DNA from 4 places in the Streptomyces sp. NBC_01275 genome. Region 1 is predicted to be linked to each of the others. Evidence: riboswitches for the same ligand, from Rfam matches in the RefSeq annotation. Region 1 holds a riboswitch; each other region holds the start of a gene.

What was found. A riboswitch is a leader RNA that binds a small molecule or an ion and turns the genes downstream of it on or off. The one in region 1 is predicted to bind cyclic di-AMP.
Positions count from the first base shown of each region.
Region 2: linked by a shared signal. The riboswitch ahead of OG562_RS26520 (C40 family peptidase) and the one ahead of OG562_RS25415 (transglycosylase SLT domain-containing protein) in region 1 are both predicted to bind cyclic di-AMP.
Region 3: linked by a shared signal. The riboswitch ahead of OG562_RS19940 (M23 family metallopeptidase) and the one ahead of OG562_RS25415 (transglycosylase SLT domain-containing protein) in region 1 are both predicted to bind cyclic di-AMP.
Region 4: linked by a shared signal. The riboswitch ahead of OG562_RS32025 (M23 family metallopeptidase) and the one ahead of OG562_RS25415 (transglycosylase SLT domain-containing protein) in region 1 are both predicted to bind cyclic di-AMP.

Region 1 covers NZ_JAPEOZ010000001.1:5,748,875-5,753,886, reverse strand. Annotated here, with positions in the region: gene OG562_RS25425 (DUF2092 domain-containing protein) at 1-352, opposite strand, end outside; gene OG562_RS25420 (polyprenyl synthetase family protein) at 710-1,720, opposite strand; cyclic di-AMP (ydaO/yuaA leader) riboswitch at 2,117-2,344, shown strand; gene OG562_RS25415 (transglycosylase SLT domain-containing protein) at 2,350-2,829, shown strand; gene OG562_RS25410 (HAD family hydrolase) at 2,905-3,729, opposite strand; gene OG562_RS25405 (GNAT family N-acetyltransferase) at 3,987-5,012, shown strand, end outside.
Region 2 covers NZ_JAPEOZ010000001.1:5,977,138-5,982,149, forward strand. Annotated here, with positions in the region: gene OG562_RS26510 (hypothetical protein) at 1-61, shown strand, start outside; gene OG562_RS26515 (tellurite resistance/C4-dicarboxylate transporter family protein) at 39-1,040, opposite strand; gene OG562_RS26520 (C40 family peptidase) at 1,191-2,330, opposite strand; cyclic di-AMP (ydaO/yuaA leader) riboswitch at 2,368-2,539, opposite strand; gene pcrA (DNA helicase PcrA) at 2,769-5,012, shown strand, end outside.
Region 3 covers NZ_JAPEOZ010000001.1:4,556,583-4,561,594, reverse strand. Annotated here, with positions in the region: gene ribA (GTP cyclohydrolase II) at 1-203, opposite strand, end outside; gene OG562_RS19955 (MarR family winged helix-turn-helix transcriptional regulator) at 425-949, opposite strand; gene OG562_RS19950 (dihydrofolate reductase family protein) at 1,018-2,160, shown strand; tRNA gene OG562_RS19945 (tRNA-Met) at 2,181-2,254, shown strand; cyclic di-AMP (ydaO/yuaA leader) riboswitch at 2,557-2,716, shown strand; gene OG562_RS19940 (M23 family metallopeptidase) at 2,724-3,746, shown strand; gene OG562_RS19935 (aldo/keto reductase) at 3,907-4,851, shown strand; gene OG562_RS19930 (PrsW family intramembrane metalloprotease) at 4,877-5,012, opposite strand, start outside.
Region 4 covers NZ_JAPEOZ010000001.1:7,212,521-7,217,532, reverse strand. Annotated here, with positions in the region: gene OG562_RS32040 (bifunctional GNAT family N-acetyltransferase/acetate--CoA ligase family protein) at 1-48, opposite strand, end outside; gene OG562_RS32035 (HPr family phosphocarrier protein) at 226-507, shown strand; gene OG562_RS32030 (GntR family transcriptional regulator) at 668-1,363, opposite strand; gene OG562_RS32025 (M23 family metallopeptidase) at 1,550-2,290, opposite strand; cyclic di-AMP (ydaO/yuaA leader) riboswitch at 2,305-2,503, opposite strand; gene OG562_RS32020 (pitrilysin family protein) at 2,705-4,093, opposite strand; gene OG562_RS32015 (pitrilysin family protein) at 4,090-5,012, opposite strand, start outside.

The DNA.
Region 1 (5,012 bases):
GCTTGGCGGACGGGTCGGCGGACGATCCGTCACCGCCCTGCTGGGCGACCCCGGAGAGCAGCCCGCTCTCCAGGCCGCCGAGGTCGGGCAGACCCAGATCGGTGGTGATCTTCACGGTGCCGGACAGCTGCTGTACGTCCGACGCGGCGATCTTGTCGAGGAGCTGCTGCGCGGTGATCTTCGGCAGGTCGGGGTCGCCGGAGTCGGCGAGCGCCGGGACGAGCCCGATCGTCGCCGCCGCGATGCCCACGACGGTGACCGGGACGACGTACCGTACGGCCTTGCGCCGACCGGCGCGCAGGTCGTCGACCTCCCCGGCGGTCGTGCTGTCGTCGGATGCGTTCGGTGCCATGTGTGCCTTACCTCCGTCGTCGGCGGCGGCCGGTCATCTCACGTTGAACGTCCCCACCCCGAGCCGCCATTCTCACCCGAATCGGTGAGGAGTGGTGTTTTCCGCGATTCCCATCTCACCAAATCCCACCGGAGGAAGCGTCAGACCGAGGACTCAACTCCGCGTACGCCTGCGGTATGACATGGCGGCGGAGTTGGGCGGTCGACCCGTAGGGGGCGGGCACAGGGTGCGGAGGTCCGGAGACGCCGGGCGCGGAGGTCCGGAAGCACAGGGTGAGGAGCTCCGGAGGCGCCGGGCGCGGGGGGACGAAGTCCCCGCCGGGGCAGGCCCGGGCCGGCCCGGTCGTGACCGGACCGGTCAGCCGGCTCGGTGGACCACCGCGTCGCAGAGTTCCAGCAGCGCCGCCTTCGCGTCGCACTCCGGCAACGGCGCCAACGCGGCGCGGGCGTCCTTCGCGTACCGGACCGTGTCCCGGCGGGCCTGCTCCAGCGCGGGGTGGGCCCGGAAGGCGGCCACCGCCTCCGCGAGCTTGGCGTCGTCGCCGAGGTCGGAGTCCAGGAGCTCGCACAGGGCGATGTCCTCCGGGAGTTCCAGCCGCGCGGCCCGCTCCCGCAGTCGTAGCACCGGGAGGGTCGGGACGCCCTCGCGCAGGTCCGTGCCCGGCGTCTTGCCGGACTCATGGGAGTCGGACGCGATGTCCAGGACGTCGTCCGCCAGCTGGAAGGCGACCCCGAGCCGCTCCCCGTACTGGGTCAGCACGTCCACGACCGTCTCGTCGGCGCCCGACATCATCGCGCCGAACCGGCAGGACACCGCCACCAGCGAGCCGGTCTTGCCGCCGAGGACGTCCAGGTAGTGCTCCACGGGGTCGCGGCCGTCCACCGGCCCCGCGGTCTCCAGGATCTGTCCGGTGACCAGCCGCTCGAACGCCTCGGCCTGCACCCGCACCGCCTCGGGCCCGAGGTCGGCCAGGATGTGCGAGGCACGGGCGAAGAGGAAGTCGCCGGTGAGCACGGCGACCGAGTTGCCCCAGCGGGTGTTCGCGCTCGGCACCCCCCGCCGCACCTCGGCCTCGTCCATCACGTCGTCGTGGTACAGCGTGGCCAGATGGGTCAGTTCCACGACCACCGCGGACGGCACGATCCCCGGCGCGTACGGGTCGCCGAACCGCGCCGCGAGCATCACGAGCAGGGGACGGAACCGCTTCCCGCCCGCCCGCAGCAGGTGCTGGGCCGCCTCCGTGATGAACGGAACCTCACTCTTGGTTGCCTCGAGCAAGCCCTCCTCGACAGCCGCCAACCCGGCCTGGACATCGGCTTCCAGAACCTGGTCCCGCACGCTCAGCCCGAACGGCTCGACGACGGTCACGAGGGGTCTCCTGTCTGCTGGTGTCTACGGGCGATTACGCGGTTTGTCGATAGGTCTCTGCGCTCACTCAAGGCTCACTCAAGTCAGCGTATCCGGTCACGTTTCGATCACCGACAGCCCCCACGTCCACCCGCTCGACCAATTAACTATGACTTGAGTTTATTGACCGATTTACCACTCTTGCGCCCCGTGGTGAGTTGAGTCACGCGTACCCGCCCCGCACCGCCTCCACCCCTACCGAGCCTCCCCCGGTTCCCGCCGTGCCGCAAACGCCAGTTGAAGCTTTGCAGTACCAAAGGATCAAGCACCCCATACGCCCCAGACCAAGGTCAATAGGGCTGATCTGTGAATCCGGTACTTGTTCCGGACATGTGCTCTCGCATACGTTCCCGGCCTGTCGGGCGGACGCCGAATCCTGCCGCCGCCCGGACCACCTACTAGAACGCTCGGCAGGAGCGGGGGAACCAGGTAAGTCGCCGTACTGAATATTTTCGACATCTCCAGTTTTTACGGTTGATTCGGACATACCGGTACGGCTTGGGGTGAAGTCGTGTCCGTCAGGGCGCGGCCGGGCAGCTCCCGCCCGAACCCGACAGCTCACCTCGCAGGCGAAGGAGAGGAACTTCGTCATGCCCGCTGCCGCTCAGCCGCGCCGCAACCGTCTCTTCCGCACCCTCGCCGTCGCCGGCACCGGTGCGGCCGTGCTCGCCCTCCCGCTCATCGGCGCGACCAGCGCCTCCGCCGCCACGACGGCGACCACCGCCGCGACCGTCACGACCGCCGGGTACACCAACAACCTCGACGGCTGGATCCGCGAGTCGCTCGCGATCATGGCCCAGAAGGGCATCCCGGGCACGTACAACGGCATCTACCGCAACGTCATGCGCGAGTCGTCGGGCAACCCGAACGCAGTCAACCTCTGGGACTCCAACGCGGCCGCGGGCACCCCGTCCAAGGGCCTGCTCCAGGTCATCGACCCGACCTTCCTCGCCTACCACGTGGCGGGCACATCCTTCAACCCGTACGACCCGGTAGCGAACATCACCGCCGCCTGCAACTACGCGGCCGCGCGGTACGGCTCGATCGACAACGTCTTCGGCGCGTACTGACACCCGCTTCCGCTGCTTCCGCTGCTTCCGTGCGAAGTCGTCAGCGGATCCGCAAAGCCGCGGAGCCGCGGAGCCTTAAGCAAACAACCGTTCGAGGACGATGGCCACGCCGTCGTCCTCGTTCGACGTCGTCACCTCGTCGGCCACCGCCTTGAGCTCGGGGTGGGCGTTGGCCATCGCGACGCCGTGGGCGGCCCAGTCGAACATCGGGATGTCGTTCGGCATGTCGCCGAAGGCGAGGGTGTCCTCGGGCCGCAGACCGAGGTGCTCGGCGGCCAGGGCCAGCCCCGTCGCCTTGGTGATGCCGCAGGGCTGGAGCTCGACCGTGCCGGGACCCGACATGGTCACGGTGGCCAGCGAGCCGACCACCGAGCGGGCGGTGGCCGCCAACTCGTCGTCGGACAGCCCGGGATGGCGCAGCAGCACCTTGCTGATCGGCTCGCACCACAGGTCGTCGCGCGAGCCGACGCGCAGCGCGGGCAGCGTCGGGTGCGGCATCAGATAGCCCGGCTCGATGAGCGTCAGCCCGTCGACGCCGTCCTGGTCGACGGCCGCGTACACCTGCCCGACCTCGGCCTCGATCTTGCCGAGCGCGGTCTCGGCGAGTTCCCGGTCCAGGGTGACCGACCACAGCAGACGGTCCGCGCCGGCGTCGTACAACTGCGCGCCCTGTCCGCACACCGCGAGCCCGCCGCCGCGCAGGTTGTCCAGCAGCGGGCGGACCCGGGGCGCCGGCCGTCCGGTCACGACCAGATGGCAGGCGCCGGCCGCCCTCACCCGCGCGAGCACGTCGAGCGACCGGTCGGAGAAGGTGTCGTCGCCGCGGAGCAGCGTTCCGTCCAGGTCGGTGGCGATGAGCGAGTACGCGGTGCGCGGGGCATATGCGATGGGTGCGGCCATGATCAGAGAATACGGATCCCACGCCCCACGGGTTCGACGCGAACCGGACGACGGCCAGGTCCTGTCCGGTTCTGCCAACTCCCCTTTAAAAGAAACAGCTTTCTGACACATCGCCGGGTAGCGGACGGTTAAAGGCCTCTGCACCAGTTGGCAACAACATGCGACGCTACCTACCGCGACGCCCTGATGGAGCGGTACCGTCCAGGTGTCCAGGGGGACTTGATCGGGGGGTCAGGTTGAGCAGTGGGCGCATTCGTGTGCTGAGGCCGGAAGGCCTCGGCGAGGGGGAGAGGGAGCGGTGGCGCGCGCTGCGCGCCGCGTCGACGCTGCCGCGCAACCCCTTCATGGAACCGGAGTTCACCGACACAGTGGGCCGCGTGCGGGCACGCGCGCGGGTGGCGGTGGTGTACGAGGGGCGCGAGCCGGTCGGCTTCCTGCCCCATGAGCGGGGCCCGCTCGGCCAGGGCCAGGCCCTCGCGTACGGCGTCTCGGACGCGCAGGGCGCCGTACTGAGCCCGGGACTCGGTCTGAACGCCGAGGAACTGATGCGGGCGTGCTCCCTGTCGAGCTTCGCCTTCGACAACCTGGAGGCGGAACAAGGGCTGTTCGCCCGCCACACCGCCGCGGAGTACGCCTCCTACGTCATCGACGTGGCAAAGGGGTACGAGACCTACGAGTCCGTACTGCGCGCCCAGTCGCCGAAGTTCCTGAAGACGACCCTCGCCAAGGAGCGCCGGCTCGGCCGCCAGGTCGGCGACCTGCGGTTCGTGTTCGACGAACGCGACCCGGCCGCACTGCGCACGCTCATGGCGTGGAAGTCCGCGCAGTACCGCAGGACCGGCCGCCGGGACCGGTTCGCGCAGGAGTGGATCACCCGGCTCGTGAACCTGCTCCACGAGACACGCGCTCCCGAGTGCGCCGGCACGCTCTCCGTCCTCTACGCCGGCGACCGACCGATCGCCGCGCACTTCGGCCTGCGTTCGGCGACCGTCCTGGCGTGCTGGTTCCCGTCGTACGACCCGGAGTTCTCGAAGTTCTCGCCGGGCCTGGTGCTGCATCTACGGATGGCCGAGGCGGCCGCCTCCGAGGGCATCGGCCTGCTCGACCTGGGACGGGGCGCGGCCGAGTACAAGGACTCGCTGAGGACCGGGGAGCTTCCCGTGTACGAGGGGGCGTGGACGCGTCCGGGGGCGGGCGCCGCGCTCTACTGGCTCAGCCGTGAACCGTCCCGCCGCGCACACCACTTCGTGCGCAACCGGCCGAGGCTCGCGGCGGCGGCCGCA
Region 2 (5,012 bases), 230 kb from region 1:
GTTCGGCCTGGTCGGGCTGCTGACCGTGGTGAACATCTTCATCGCGGTGCTCTGGACCTGACGGACGCGCCGCCTTCGCCGCCCCGGACCGCCGCGAGCGCCCCGACGGCGACCGTCAGCCACGCCGCCACCGCGACCCACAGCAGCACCCGCCCCGGCCCCTTCAGCCATGGCACGTCGACGGCCGCGGCCACGGAGAGCGTCGCCGTCGCCGTCATCCCCATCGGGAACACGGTCGCCCAGCGGCACACGTCGTAGTACGGCCGCGGCCACCGCACCTCGGCGGCCAGGAGGACGGCGTAACAGACCAGGTCGAGCACCAGCAGTGCGACGGTCACCGAGCGCAGGACGCCCCGGTCGTCGGCGTTCCACAGGTACAGGCCCCCGCCCTCGGCGTCGAGTAGCGTCGCCCCGGCGAGCGCCGAGATGGCGAGCGCGCCGCCCGCCACCCACTGGTCCCCGGCGCCCTCGGCGATCTGCCGCCGGTCGAAGCGGGCCAGCGCGAGGCAGTAGAGCACCAGCCCCAGCCAGAACAGCACGAGCGCGGTGTGCGCGAGCCAGGCCGTCGCCTCCGCCCGGGCGAGGGCGGCGGCCAGCACGGCGAGCCCCTGCGTGGCTACACAGCACAGGAACACCGCCCCGCGCATACGCCGCCGCCAGTGCCGTACGACGACCGCCAGCAGCACCGGCCACAGCGCCGCCGCCAGTGCCAGCAGCGCCTCCGCGAGGGACTGCCGGCCGAGGGCCGAGACACGCGTGCCGAGGACCGTCGTCGCGGCCACGGCGGTGAGCGCCCCCGGCGTCCCGGCCTCCGCCAGCCACCGCTCACGCTCCCACAACAGCCGTACGACGAAGTCCGCGCCCAGCGCCAGCCACGCTGCGCCGGCCAGCGCCAGGGAGATGCGGGACAGGGCCTCGTGGCCCGTCAGCCGCAGGCCCACCGACAGGATCGCGGTCGCCAGCACGGCGGCGCCGGCCGCCGGGGGACGCTGCGCCCGCCGGACGCGGAGCAGGAGGCGGTGGGGGGAGAAGACGGGCATGCGGCTGATGCTAAAGAGGACGCTGCGGCATACGAGGGGCACACGCGAGGGGTGGGAAAACGCGGAAGACGCACCTCTACGCGCGCGTGCCCTCAGGTAACCGTCTACGCGCGCGTGCCTTCGGGAACCCGCCGGTGCCCGCGCGTGCCCTCAGGCCGGCCGCACCACGCTGTGGATGCCCGACTCGCCGTCGTAGTAGATCGACTCCTCGCGGACGTAGCCGCCGGGCTTCGGGGCGTGGATCATCATGCCGTTGCCGATGTAGACGCCGACCTGGCTGACGTCGTCGTAGAAGAAGACCAGGTCACCGGGTTGCGCGTCGGTGAGAGAGATGCCGGCGCCGGCGTTGGCCTGGTCGTAGGCGGTGCGCGGGAGGGTGACGCCCGCGGCCTTCCAGGCGGCCTGGGTGAGCCCGGAGCAGTCGTAGGAGTCGGGTCCGGTCGCGCCCCACACGTACGGCTTGCCGATCTGCGCGCGGGCGAAGGCGAGCGCCTTCTCGGCCTTGGTGGTGTACGAGGAGTCGGCGGGGGCGGGGGCAGGGGCGGGCGTGCCCGTACTCGTGCCAGTGCCAGTGCCAGTGCCAGTGCCAGTGCCAGTGCCAGTGCCAGCGCCCGTGCTCACGCCCGCGCCCGCGCTCGTCGAGTCGGCGCTCTCCCGCTGCGCGGCGGCCTGTTCCGCCGCCGCCTGCCGCTGCGCCAGCTCCGCCGCCTGCCGCTGCGCCAGCTCCGCCGCCTGGCGTGCGGCCTCCTCCTGTTTCTGCTGCTCGATCGCCGCGAGCCGCGCCTTCTCCTGGGTCGCCAGCTGGGACAGCAGCACGCGCGCGTCGCCGAGCTTCTTCTGGACGGTGGACTTGGCAGCCTTGAGGTCGCTCTGCGTGTCGGTCAGCGCCTCGAGGCTCGGCTGGGTCTGGTCGACGTAGTGCTGCGGGGTGTCCGCGGGCAGGAAGGTCGCCGTGTCGGGCGCGGAGACGCCGGTGCGGTACTGGGCGGCGGCGAAGGAACCCTGCTGCTCCCGTGTCTCGTTGAGTTTCTGGGTGCGCTGCGCGACGTCGTCGAGGAGGCCGTCGGCGCGCCGGCGCTGCTTGGTCGTCTTCTCCTTGGCGGCGTTGTGGTTCTCGGTCGTCGACTCCGCCCGACGGTAGAGGTCGTCGACCTTCTTCTCGACCTCCTCCAGACTCGGCGCGCCGTCGCCGGAGGGGGCGGCGTTCGCCGTCTGGGAGAGCAGGGCGACGGAGGTGAGGGCGGCAGTGGCGAGAGCGGGGGGACGGGTGCCTGCTGCGCGCGTGCCCATGAGGCGTGGCTTGCGGTGCTGCGACGCCAAGGGAGGCGACTCCTTCCGTGATCCGCCTACCGGGTTGGCTCGGGTTCGGGCGGGTGGTTCGGAAGGGTTGCCCTACGGCCCGTCCTTGAGCGGAAGGCAGGCCGACTCACCCAGAGTCACGGTGGGTTCCCGGCTCCGGCTGCCGCGAGGGGGCGCGCCGGACTCGGCGGAAGGCCGCGCGGCCCGGCGACGTTCGCCGGTGGGGGTCGTACGGCCTGCTCGAAACGGTAACCAACTCGTGTGGCTCGTGTGAAGGTTGGTGGGTGATATGCCCGATACATTTTCGTGACCTTCGACGAAAGCCGGGTAAGCGGTCACGGTTGGTGATAAGGCCACCTCGGAAGGTGAGGGGGGATGTTTTCGGGACGGCGGCCGGTTGTCAGTGCGGCCCTCTAAACTCGGAGAGCGATGAGCAGCCTCTTTGACGACAGCTTCCTGGCGGACCTCCAGGGCCCTCGCGGCCACGAGGGGGAGCCCCCGCCGCCGCCCGAGGACGATCACGTACCGGAGCAGGTTCCGGACGATCTGTTCGGCGGGAAGTTCGACGTGCCTCCGGACCGGGACGCCTACTACCGCGACGGCGCCCCGCGCCCGGCGATCGACGCGGCCGCGCTCCTGGAGGGGCTGAACGACAACCAGCGCGCGGCCGTCGTCCACGCCGGCGCCCCGCTGCTCATCGTCGCCGGCGCAGGCTCCGGCAAGACGCGCGTGCTGACCCACCGCATCGCCCATCTGCTCGCCGAGCGCAGCGTCCACCCGGGCCAGATCCTCGCGATCACCTTCACCAACAAGGCCGCGGGCGAGATGAAGGAGCGCGTCGAGCAGCTCGTCGGCCCGCGTGCGAACGCGATGTGGGTGATGACCTTCCACAGCGCGTGCGTGCGCATCCTGCGGCGCGAGTCGAAGAAGCTCGGCTTCACCTCCTCCTTCTCGATCTACGACGCGGCCGACTCCAAGCGTCTGATGGCCCTGGTCTGCCGTGACCTGGACCTCGACCCCAAGCGCTTCCCGCCCAAGTCCTTCAGCGCCAAGATCAGCAACCTGAAGAACGAGCTGATCGACGAGGAGGACTTCGCCGCCCAGGCCGGCGACGGCTTCGAGAAGACCCTCGCCCAGGCCTACGCCATGTACCAGTCCCGTCTCCGCGAGGCGAACGCCCTCGACTTCGACGACCTGATCATGACGACGGTCAATCTGCTGCGCGCCTTCCCGGACGTCGCCGAGCACTACCGCCGCCGCTTCCGCCATGTCCTCGTCGACGAGTACCAGGACACCAACCACGCCCAGTACTCCCTCGTGCGGGAACTGGTCGGCAGCGCGGAGCACCCGGTCGACGTACCGCCCAGCGAGCACGACGTGCCGCCCGCCGAGCTGTGCGTCGTCGGTGACGCAGACCAGTCGATCTACGCCTTCCGGGGCGCGACGATCCGCAACATCCTCCAGTTCGAGGAGGACTACCCGGACGCGACGACGATCCTCCTCGAGCAGAACTACCGCTCCACGCAGACGATTCTGAGTGCCGCCAACGCGGTCATCGAGCGCAACGAGTCCCGCCGCCCGAAGAACCTGTGGACCAACGCGGGCGCGGGCGCGCGCATCACCGGCTATGTCGCCGACACCGAGCACGACGAGGCCCAGTTCGTCGCCGAGGAGATAGACCGTCTCACCGACGCGGGCGACGCGAAGGCCGGCGACGTCGCGGTCTTCTACCGTACGAACGCCCAGTCCCGTGTCTTCGAAGAGATCTTCATCCGCGTAGGCCTGCCCTACAAGGTCGTCGGCGGCGTCCGTTTCTACGAGCGCAAGGAGGTCCGGGACGTCCTGGCCTACCTGCGCGTGCTCGCCAACCCGGAGGACTCGGTCCCGCTGCGTCGCATCCTCAACGTGCCCAAGCGCGGCATCGGCGAGCGCGCCGAGGCGATGATCGACGCCCTGTCCCAGCGCGAGAAGATCAGCTTCCCGCAGGCTTTGAAGCGCGTCGACGAGGCGTACGGCATGGCCGCGCGGTCGACGAACGCCGTCAAGCGGTTCAACACGCTGATGGAGGACCTCCGTACGATCGTCGAGTCCGGGGCCGGCCCGGCGACCGTGCTCCAAGCGATCTTCGAACACACCGGTTATCTGGCCGAGTTGCAGAACTCGACGGACCCACAGGACGAGACCCGCATCGAGAACCTTCAGGAACTCGCCTCTGTGGCCCTGGAGTTCGAGCAGGAGTCCGGGGAGGGGGAGGGCGAGAGCGAGACGCCCGCCGGGCTCGCCGCCTTCCTGGAGCGGGTCGCCCTGGTCGCCGACTCCGACCAGATCCCCGACGAGGAGCAGGACGGCTCGGGCGTCATCACGCTCATGACCCTGCACACCGCCAAGGGCCTGGAGTTCCCGGTCGTCTTCCTCACCGGCATGGAGGACGGCGTGTTCCCGCACATGCGCGCCCTCGGCCAGGCCAAGGAGCTGGAGGAGGAGCGCCGTCTGGCGTACGTCGGCATCACGCGCGCGCGGGAGCGGCTGTATCTGACCCGGTCGGCGCTGCGCAGCGCATGGGGGCAGCCGTCGTACAACCCGCCGTCGCGTTTCCTGGAGGAGATCCCGGCGCAGCATCTGGACTGGAAGCGGACCGGCGCGACGGCCCCGGTGTCCTCCGGTCCGGCGTCC
Region 3 (5,012 bases), 1.2 Mb from region 1:
TCCCCGGTCAGGCACTCGGAGTGCAGCCGGACCAGCGGGACGGCGCCGGGGGCCGGTTCGCCGAGGACGACGGCGACATGCTCGAGGCCGTCGGCCAGACCGTGGAAGGTGACGAGTTCGGCGTCGACGGAGTATCCGTCGGGGAAGCGCAGCGGTACGCGGACGCGGGCGCGCTGGGTGGCGGCGGCGGGGGTGTCGGGCATGCGGGTCTCCCGGGTCCGGTGAAACAAAGAACGAAGAACGAAGAACAGAGAACTAACGGCAAGAGGCAAGCAGCGAAGAACAAGCGACAAGCGACAAGCGACAAGCGACAAGCGACAAGCGACAAGGAGCAAAACGAGCATCTGCTTCAGATTTGAAGCAGGCCCTCGCTTCGAGACCCTACCCATGTTTTAAATTTGAAGCAACTGGATTGCGACCCAGATCACGAACAGGACGACGACGGCGGCGACGACCGCCTCCGCCACGGCACGTCGTCGTCCGCCGGCCGCGTCCCGTCCTCCTCCAGCGCCCGAGCGATGCCCGTGCAGATCTCCTCCAGCTGCCCCACCTGCTCCTCGTTCAGGTGAGCGAACAGCGAGTCCCGCACGGTCTCGACATGGCCCGGGGCGGTCCGTTCCAGTACGGCCATCCCCTCGTCGGTCAGGACGGCGACGCTGCCCCGCTTGTCCCACCGGCAGTTCTCCCGCCGGACCAGCCCGTCCTTCTCCAGCCGCGTCACCGCGTACGTCAGTCGACTGCGGGTGATCTTCGTCCGCTCGGCCAGGTCGGTCATACGCAGCTGACGCTCCGGCGTCTCGGAGAGATTGGCGAGGATGGAGTAGTACAGGTGGGGCATGCCGGCGTCCTGCTGGAGCTGTCGGTCGATCGCGTCCTCCAGGAGGTGCGTCGCGGCGATGTACGCGCGCCAGGCGCGCTGCTCCTCGGGGGTGAGCCAGCGGGTCGTCATGCCACCCAGTGTAGGTTTGTTTCAAACTTGAACCAAGACCCTGCCGTCGTTCCTGGAGAGCCGCGCCGATGTCGTACCCGTACCTGTACCCGTACGTCCTGCTGTCCGCCGCCGTCTCCCTCGACGGCTACCTCGACGACACCTCCCCCGAGCGCCTGCTGCTCTCCAGCCCCGCCGACTTCGACCGGGTCGACGAGGTGCGGGCCGGCGTCGACGCGATCCTCGTCGGCGCCGGCACCATCCGCGCCGACAACCCCCGGCTGCTGGTGAACTCCCCCGAGCGGCGCACCGTACGGGTGGCGGCCGGGAAGGCGGAGTACCCCCTGAAGGTCACCGTCAGCGGCTCCGGCGACCTCGACCCGGCGGCGAAGTTCTGGCACACGGGCGGCGAGAAGGTCGTGTACACGACCGAGAAGGGCGCGGTCCGGGCCCGGTCGCTGGGGCTCGCCGCCGATGTCGTCCCCCTCGGCCCCGAACTGGACTGGCGGCGGCTCCTCGAGCACCTCCACGCCGAGCGCGGCGTACGCCGGCTCATGGTCGAGGGCGGCGGAACCATCCACACCCAATTGCTCCAGCAGGGCCTCGCCGACGAACTCCAGCTCGTCCTCGCCCCGCTCCTCGTGGGCGACCCGGACGCGCCCCGCCTCTTCGGCCCGGGCGGCTACCAGGGCGGACGCCTGCGCCTGACCGAGACCCGGCGGATCGAGGACGTGGTCCTCATGCGCTACGAGCCCACCGCCCCCGGCGCCGGCCCGCTCCCCTCCGCGGCCGACCGCCGCTGGCTGGCCCTGGCCTGCGATCTCGCGGCCGAGTGTCCTCCCTCGCGGACCGCCTTCAGCGTCGGCGCGGTGATCGTGGCCGCCGACGGCACGGAGCTGGCGCGCGGCCACTCCCGGGAGGCCGGCGACCCGGTCGTGCACGCCGAGGAGGCCGCCCTCGCCAAGCTCGACCCCGCCGACCCCCGGCTGCCCGGCGCCACCGTCTACAGCAGCCTGGAGCCCTGCGCGCACCGCTCCTCCCGCCCCACCCCCTGCGCCCGTCTCATCCTCGACGCGGGCGTGCGCCGGGTCGTCACGGCCTGGCGGGAGCCCAACACCTTCGTCACGGAGGCGGACGGCACCGGGCTCCTCGCGGCCGAGGGCGTCGACGTCGTCGTACTCCCGGAATACGAGGAGCGGGCGCAGGTGGCGAACCTGCACCTGAGCGGGTGATACAGTTAAGTCAACAACGACGCGGGGTGGAGCAGCTCGGTAGCTCGCTGGGCTCATAACCCAGAGGTCGCAGGTTCAAATCCTGTCCCCGCTACTGAAGGCCGAGGGCCGGAATCCGAAAGGGTTCCGGCCCTCGGTTTGTTTGCCTTCCTCATGTCGTCACCCCTCGTGACCGCTCGACCGCCCTGCGCATAACAGCTGAGTCACCATCAAAACGCGTGTGACTGCTGAAGCGTTCCCGAGGTGAGGTCAACTCGCCCGTTTTTCACCGGTCATGGCCTGAAAGTCCAGGCCATGAATGTTGTTGATCAAGGGGAACAGCTTGGAAACCCACCCCTAGGTCTATTAACGTTCGATAACGCAGCGCGGTCGTCCCAGCCGACACAAGAGTCGGCTCCGTGCGCACTGCCGAATCCCGCAAGGGAACCGGGGAACCACCACCTTGGGGTGAATCTCGCGGAAGCCGCCGTGTGGCAACGGCCGGTATACGCGCGTAGGAGACCTTCCCGCTCCGAACCCGTCAGCTAACCCGGTAGGCGACGGAAGGAAAGGAGTACGCCCGCGTGGCGTCCAACCCGCCTGCCCCAGAAGCCCCGTTCGTGCCGGGCCAGCGTTCCCCCGAGACCTTCGGCTTCGGCACCTACCGCACCGACGAGGGCCCCTGGGAGGAATGGAACCCCACCGCGGAGTCCGTTCGCCCGGTACGCGGCAAGCACCGCGTCGCCAAGCAGCGCGGCGGCGGGTTCGCCCGCAGCTCCACCGTCCTCGGCGTCGGCGTCATAGCCGCCGTCAGCGCGGGCGGCATGGCCAGCGCCAACACCGGCAAGGCGCCGGTCTCCATCTCCATGCCCGACCTCCCCTCGGTGGGCGGCCTTCTCACGGAGGACGACGCCCCCCCGGAGCCCGCGCCCGCCCTCAGCAGCTTCGGCACCGAGTCCGACGACACCGCCCAGGGCGGCGCCGCCGACGCCGGCGAGGCGCTGCGCAGCCGGATCATGGCGCAGGCCGAGTCGCAGCAGACGCAGATCGAGGCGAAGGCCAAGGTCGCCGCCGCCAAGGCAGAGGCCGCCGCGACCGCCAAGGCCGAGAAGGAAGCCAAGGCCAAGGCCGCGGCCGCGAAGGAGAAGGCGGAAGCGGAGGCCAAGAAGAAGGCCGAGGCCGCGCGCCTGGCCGAGCTGGCCAAGCAGTACACGCTGCCGACCTCCTCGTACACCATCACCTCGACCTTCGGTCAGGCCGGCTCGCTCTGGTCGTCCGGGTACCACACCGGCCTCGACTTCGCCGCGCCCACGGGCACCCTCATCAAGGCCGTCCACAGCGGGACCGTCACCGAGGCGGGCTGGGCCGGTTCCTACGGCTACCGCACCATCCTGACTCTGGACGACGGAACCGAGCTGTGGTTCTGCCACCAGTCGTCGATCAGCGTCAGTGTCGGCCAGAAGGTCGGCACGGGCGACGTCATCGGCCGCGTCGGCGCCACCGGGAACGTCACCGGCGCCCACCTCCACCTCGAGGTCCACCCGAACGGCAGCGCCGACGGCATCGACCCCATGTCCTGGCTGCGGAGCAAGGGCCTCAACCCCTGACCCGTAAGGGTCTCCCCCGCCCGTTGGAACCCCGGCAGCCCTGACGACACCCCCCCGACGTCAGGGCTGCCGGTTCCGTCTGCCGGTCCCCTCGTGCTGTTCACACGTTCTTCGTACAGTGCACGGAATGGGCCTCTCCGGCACGGCGTTGATCCAAAGCATGACTTCTCTTCGCCAGCTCGGCTCCTCCGACCTCAAGGTCTTCCCGCTCTCCCTCGGCGGCAACGTCTTCGGCTGGACCGCCGACGAGGCCGCCTCCCTCGCCGTCCTCGACGCCTACGCGGACGCCGGCGGCAACTTCATCGACACCGCCGACTCCTACTCGGCGTGGATCGAGGGCCATCAGGGCGGTGAGTCCGAGACCGTCATCGGCAAGTGGATCAAGGCGCGCGGCAACCGCGACGACATCGTGATCGCCACCAAGGTCAGCCAGCACCCCGAGTTCCCGGGCCTGACCGCCGCGAACATCAAGGCCGCCGCCGACGCATCCCTGCGTCGCCTGGACACCGACCGCATCGACCTCTACTACACCCACTTCGACAAGCCCGAGGTCCCGGTCGAGGAGATCGTCGGCGCGCTGGACGACCTGGTGAAGGCGGGCAAGGTGCGGCACATCGCGGCCTCCAACATCTCCCCGGAGCGGCTGCGGGCGTCCCTGGAGTTCTCCGACCGCGAGGGCCTGGCCCGCTACGTCGCCCTCCAGCCCCACTACAACCTGGTCTCACGCGACACCTACGAGGGCGAGCTGCAGGACCTCGCCGCCGCCTCCGGCCTCGCCGCCGTCCCGTACTACGCGCTGGCCTCCGGCTTCCTCACCGGCAAGTACCGGCCCGGTACGACGGTGGAGAGCCCGCGGGCCTCCGGCGCGGCCAAGCACCTCGACTCCGAGCGGGGCCAGAAGGTCCTCACCGCCCTGGACGAGATCGCCCAGGCCCACGACACCCAGGTCGCCACGGTGGCCCTGGCCTGGCTCGCGGCCCAGCCGACGATCGCCGCGCCGATCGCGTCCGCCCGTACGGTCGAGCAGCTGCCGGCGCTGCTGGGCGTGGCGGAGCTGGAGCTGACGCAGGCCGAACTCGAGAAGTTGACGGAGGCGTCGGCGTAGCGGTCCGTACGACCAGCTGCATCCCCTACGACTGGTAGGGGTTGTAGCTGGGGTGCTGCGCCGCCGGATATCCGTACCCGTACCCGTACCCGTACCCGTAGCCGTACCCGTAGCCCTGTCCGGGGCCAGGGCCGGGTCCCTGCGCCGGGTCGTGCACCCCG
Region 4 (5,012 bases), 1.5 Mb from region 1:
GGCCTCCCAGTGGGCGGGGTACTCGTGCCGGTCCGACGCGCTCTGCATGGGGCCCAGAGTACGGCTCGCGTACGACAACGGCGCGAGGCAGTCTGTGGAGGACGGACGTCGGATCGAGGCCGCGATCCGACGACCACACCGGGACGGTTCACACGGACCCTCCCTCACACGCTTCACGTGTGGAACACTGGTCTAGACAACCTGAACACCGAAGGGCAGCATCACATGGCTGAGCGCCGCGTCAACGTCGGCTGGGCCGAGGGCCTTCACGCCCGCCCCGCTTCCATCTTCGTCCGGGCCGCCACGGCCGCAGGCATCCCGGTGACGATCGCCAAGGCCGACGGCAACCCCGTCAACGCGGCCTCCATGCTGGCCGTTCTCGGCCTGGGCGCCCAGGGCGGCGAGGAGATCGTCCTCGCCTCCGAGGCCGAGGGCGCGGACGCGTCGCTCGACCGACTGGCGAAGCTGGTCGCCGAGGGTCTCGAGGAACTCCCCGAGACCGTCTGAGCGGGAAATCGACGGTTGCGGCGGCCTTGACCTCAAAGACATCGCGCCGCAACTCCGAAGGGCTCGTCCGAATTATCGGGCGGGCCCTTTGCATTTCCCTTCAACGGGCAGCATAAATAGCGCCCCGCGAATTATCTTCTCTTTGTATACGGCCCTCGTGTTAATGACGCAGGCCCGTCATGTTTACGGGATGTTGCGAAGTCCTCACACGGTCCTGGCGGTCGGCTCCGGCGGAAAAGCGCAGCCGGTGCGCGGCCGTCGCGCGCTCGGTGTGCAGCGCCGTGATCGCCCGCGCACGCTCCCCGTCGCCGCGCGCCACCGCGTCCACGATCGCGCCGTGCTCCGCCCAGGACTCCACGGGGTTGGCCGGCGCCTCGATCGCGTACATCCAGGCGATCTTGTGGCGCAGCTGGGTCAGCGTCGACGTCAGGGCGTGGCTGCCGGAGGCCTGGGCGAGCGTCTCGTGGAACCAGCTGCCCAGCGAGCGCAGATCCTCGCTGTTGCCCCTCCGGGCGCGTTCCTGGCCCAGCCGGACGAGCCCGCGCAGCACCTTGAGATGGGCCTCGGTGCGGCGCTGGGCGGCCCGGGAGGCGCCGAGCGGCTCCAGCAGCATGCGCATCTCCAGCAGGTCGGCGGCCTCCTGCTCGGTCGGCTCGGCGACGCACGCGCCCGCGTGCCGCCGCGTCACGACGAAGCCCTCCGCCTCCAGCGTGCGCAGCGCCTCTCTGACCGGAACGCGGGAAACGCCGTAGCGGCGGGCGAGGAGTTCCTCGGTGAGGCGGCTGCCGCGCTCGTAGACACCCGCGACGATGTCGTCCCGGATGGCCGTGCACACCGAGTGCGCCGGAATACGCATGACGGACCTCCGCCTTAATCCCCGTGAAACGTCGACGATTGACGTGTTCAGTGACTCTATTGCAATGAGCGGGAATTTCCGATGGCGGGCCGGAATCCAGGGATATTTTTTGGACAGCAGGGCCTCGGAAACGACGAAAGCCCCGGCCACGGGGGCCGGGGCTCGACGATCTGTCGCCGAACGTCGTCAGAGGTTCACGCCGTGCGTGCGGAGGTAGGCGACGGGGTCGATGTCCGAGCCGTACTCCGCCGTCGTGCGGGCCTCGAAGTGCAGATGCGGGCCGGTGACGTTGCCGGTCGCGCCGGACAGGCCGATCTGCTGGCCGGGGGTGACCTGCTGGCCCACCGAGACGCCGATGGACGACAGATGGCCGTACTGGGTGTACGTGCCGTCGTTCATCTTGACGACCACCTGATTGCCGTACGACCCTCCCCAGCCGGCCTCGACGACGGTGCCCAGGCCGACCGCGTGCACCGAAGTGCCGCTCGCGGCGTGGAAGTCGATGCCGGTGTGGCTGCCGGAGGACCACAGCGAACTGCTGGCGTGGTAGCCGGTGGAGACGTAGGAGCCGGTGATCGGCAGCACGAAGGCGTTGAGCCGCTTGCGCTCGGCCTCACGGGCCGCACGCACGCGTGCCTCGCGCTCCTCCACGGCCTTCTTGGCGGCCGCCTCGCGCGCGGCCTCCTCGTAGGCGGCCTTCATCTGCACGGCGACCTGGTCGTCGATCTGCTCGGCGACGGCTTCGCCGGCGGTGACGACGGGGATCAGCCCGGTCTGCTCGGGGGTGGGCTCGGCCGCGAGGGCCGGGGAGGCGACGGTGGCGACGACGCCGGTGGTGGTGAGCGCCGCGACGCCCGCCGCGCGGGCGGTGGTGCGCTTCATCCGGCTGGGCCGACGGTGCTTCCCGGGGGCGCAGGTGAACGCCATGAAGTCGGGGGTGTCCTTTCCTTCCCTCTCGCCTACCGGGTTAGCTGACGGGTTCGGAGCAGGAAGGTCTCCTACGGGCGCCCTCGCGACCTGCGCGGGCGTCCGATTCACCCCAGGGACTTCTGGGCCCCTCCAGCCGCGAACGCGGCGACAGGAGGGAGGGTCCCCGGCTCCCCTGGCTCGCGCCATGCGGGGACTCGGCGATGACTGTCCGCTGCCGCGGATGCGGCGCACTGCCTGACGAACAGCCCGGACGAAGCTAAGCGGGGCGGCTCCCCATCCCCAAGCCGATGACGGGTTTTGTAGCGCATCCCACAGGGCAGACGGGCAACCTCCGCCCCAATTCGGACATCTGAGGGCCCTGGTGACGCTTCCGTCGACCAGGGCCCCACACGCGCGTGCCGCCGCTTCGGCCTACTCCGCGGCGACGACCTTCACTTCGCCGAGACCGAGCGCCTCGACCGGCTCCTTGATCTGCGCGGCGTCGCCGACGAGGACGGTCACCAGACGGTCCACGGGGAAGGCGCTCACGGCCGCCGCGGTGGCCTCCACCGTGCCGGTCGCGGCGAGTTGCCGGTACAGCGTCGCCTGGAAGTCGTCGGGCAGGTACTGCTCGACCTGGTCGGCCAGCGTGCCGGCGACGGCTGCGGCGGTCTCGTACTTCAGCGGCGCCACACCGACCAGGTTCTGCACGGCCACGTCGCGTTCGGCGTCGGTCAGTCCCTCGGCGGCGAGGGTGCGCAGCACCTTCCAGAGGTCGTCCAGGGCGGGACCGGTGTTCGGGGTGTCGACGGAGCCGCTGATGGCGAGCATCGCGGCGCCCGTGCCGTCCGGCGCGGACCGCAGGACCTGCCCGAACGCCCGCACGCCGTAGGTGTAGCCCTTCTCCTCGCGCAGGACGCGGTCCAGGCGGGAGGTGAGGGTGCCGCCGAGGCAGTACGTGCCGAGGACCTGGGCGGGCCACACGCGGTCGTGCCGGTCGGCGCCGATCCGGCCGATCAGCACCTGCGTCTGGACGGCGCCGGGGCGGTCCACGATGACGACCCGTCCGGTGTCGTCGGCGGTCACCGGCGGCACCGGCCGCGGCTGGGCCGAGGAGCCCGTCCAGGCGCCCAGCGTGTCGCCGAGGAGCGCCTCCAGCTCGATGCCGGTGAGGTCGCCGACGACCACGGCGGTGGCCGTGGACGGGCGAACGTGCCTCTCGTAGAAGGCGCGTACGGCCGCGGCGTCGATCTTCTCGACGGTCTCCGCGGTGCCCTGGCGGGGGCGCGACATGCGCGCGGTGGCCGGGAACAGCTCCTTGGAGAGCTCCTTGGCGGCGCGCCGGGAGGGGTTGGCCAGCTCGTGCGGGATCTCGTCCAGGCGGTTGCGGACGAGGCGCTCGATCTCGCTGTCGGCGAACGCGGGCGCCCTGAGGGCGTCGGCGAGCAGGCCGAGCGCCTTGGCCAGGCGCGAGGCCGGGACTTCGAGGCTGAGGCGGACGCCGGGGTGGTCGGCGTGCATGTCGAGGGTGGCGCCGCAGCGCTCCAGCTCGGCGGCGAACTCCTCGGCGGAGTGCTTGTCGGTGCCCTCGGAGAAGGCCCGCGCCATGATCGTGGCGACGCCGTCGAGGCCGGCCGGCTCGGCGTCCAAGGGCGCGTCGAGGAGGACCTCGACGGCGACGACCTGCTGGCCGGGGCGGTGGCAGTGCAGGACCGTCAGGCCGTTGTCCAGCGCGGCGCGCTCGGGCGCCGGGAACGCCCACGGCCTGGCCTCGCCCGCCTGGGGCTGGGGGTGGAAGTCCATCGTGGCGAGCTCGGTCACTGCGCCGCCTCCTCGTTCTCGTCCTGGTCGGCGGGGGCTTCGGCGGCGGTCGGCTCGTAGACGAGCACCGCGCGGTTGTCGGGGCGCAGTCGGGCCTTGGCGACCTCCCGCACCTCCTCGGGCGTGATGTCCAGGACCCGCTGGACGGCGGTCAGGGCGAGCTGCGGGTCGCCGAACAGGACGGCGAACCGGCACAGTTCGTCCGCGCGGCCGGCGACCGTGCCGAGCCGGTCCAGCCACTCGCGCTCCAACTGGGCCTGGGCGCGCTCCATCTCCTCGGCCGTGGGGCCCTCCTCGGCGAACCGGGCGAGCTCCTCGTCGATGGCGGCCTCGATCACGGGCACCTCGACGTCGCCGGAGGTCTTCACGTCCAGCCAGCCCAGGGAGGGCGCGCCGGCCAGCCGCAGCAGGCCGAACCCGGCCGCGACGGCCGTACGGTCGCGGCGCACGAGCCGGTTGTACAGGCGGGAGGACTCGCCGCCGCCGAGGACGGTGAGCGCCAGGTCGGCCGCGTCCGACGCGCGCGTGCCGTCCTGCGGCAGGCGGTAGGCGGCCATCAGGGCGCGGGCCGGGACCTCCTCCTCGACGACCTCGCGCAGCTGCTCGCCGATGACGTCGGGCAGCGAGCCGTCCCGGGGCTCGGGCTTGCCGTCGTGGCCGGGGATGGAGCCGAAGTACTTCTCGATCCAGGCGAGCGTCTGCGCGGAGTCGATGTCGCCGACGACCGACAGGACCGCGTTGTTGGGCGCGTAGTACGTGCGGAAGAACGCGCGCGCGTCCTCCAGGGTCGCCGCGTCCAGGTCGGTCATGGAGCCGATCGGCGTGTGGTGGTAGGGGTGGCCGTCCGGGTAGGCGAGGGCGGTCAGCTTCTCGAACGCCGTGCCGTAGGGGACGTTGTCGTAGCGCTGGCGGCGCTCGT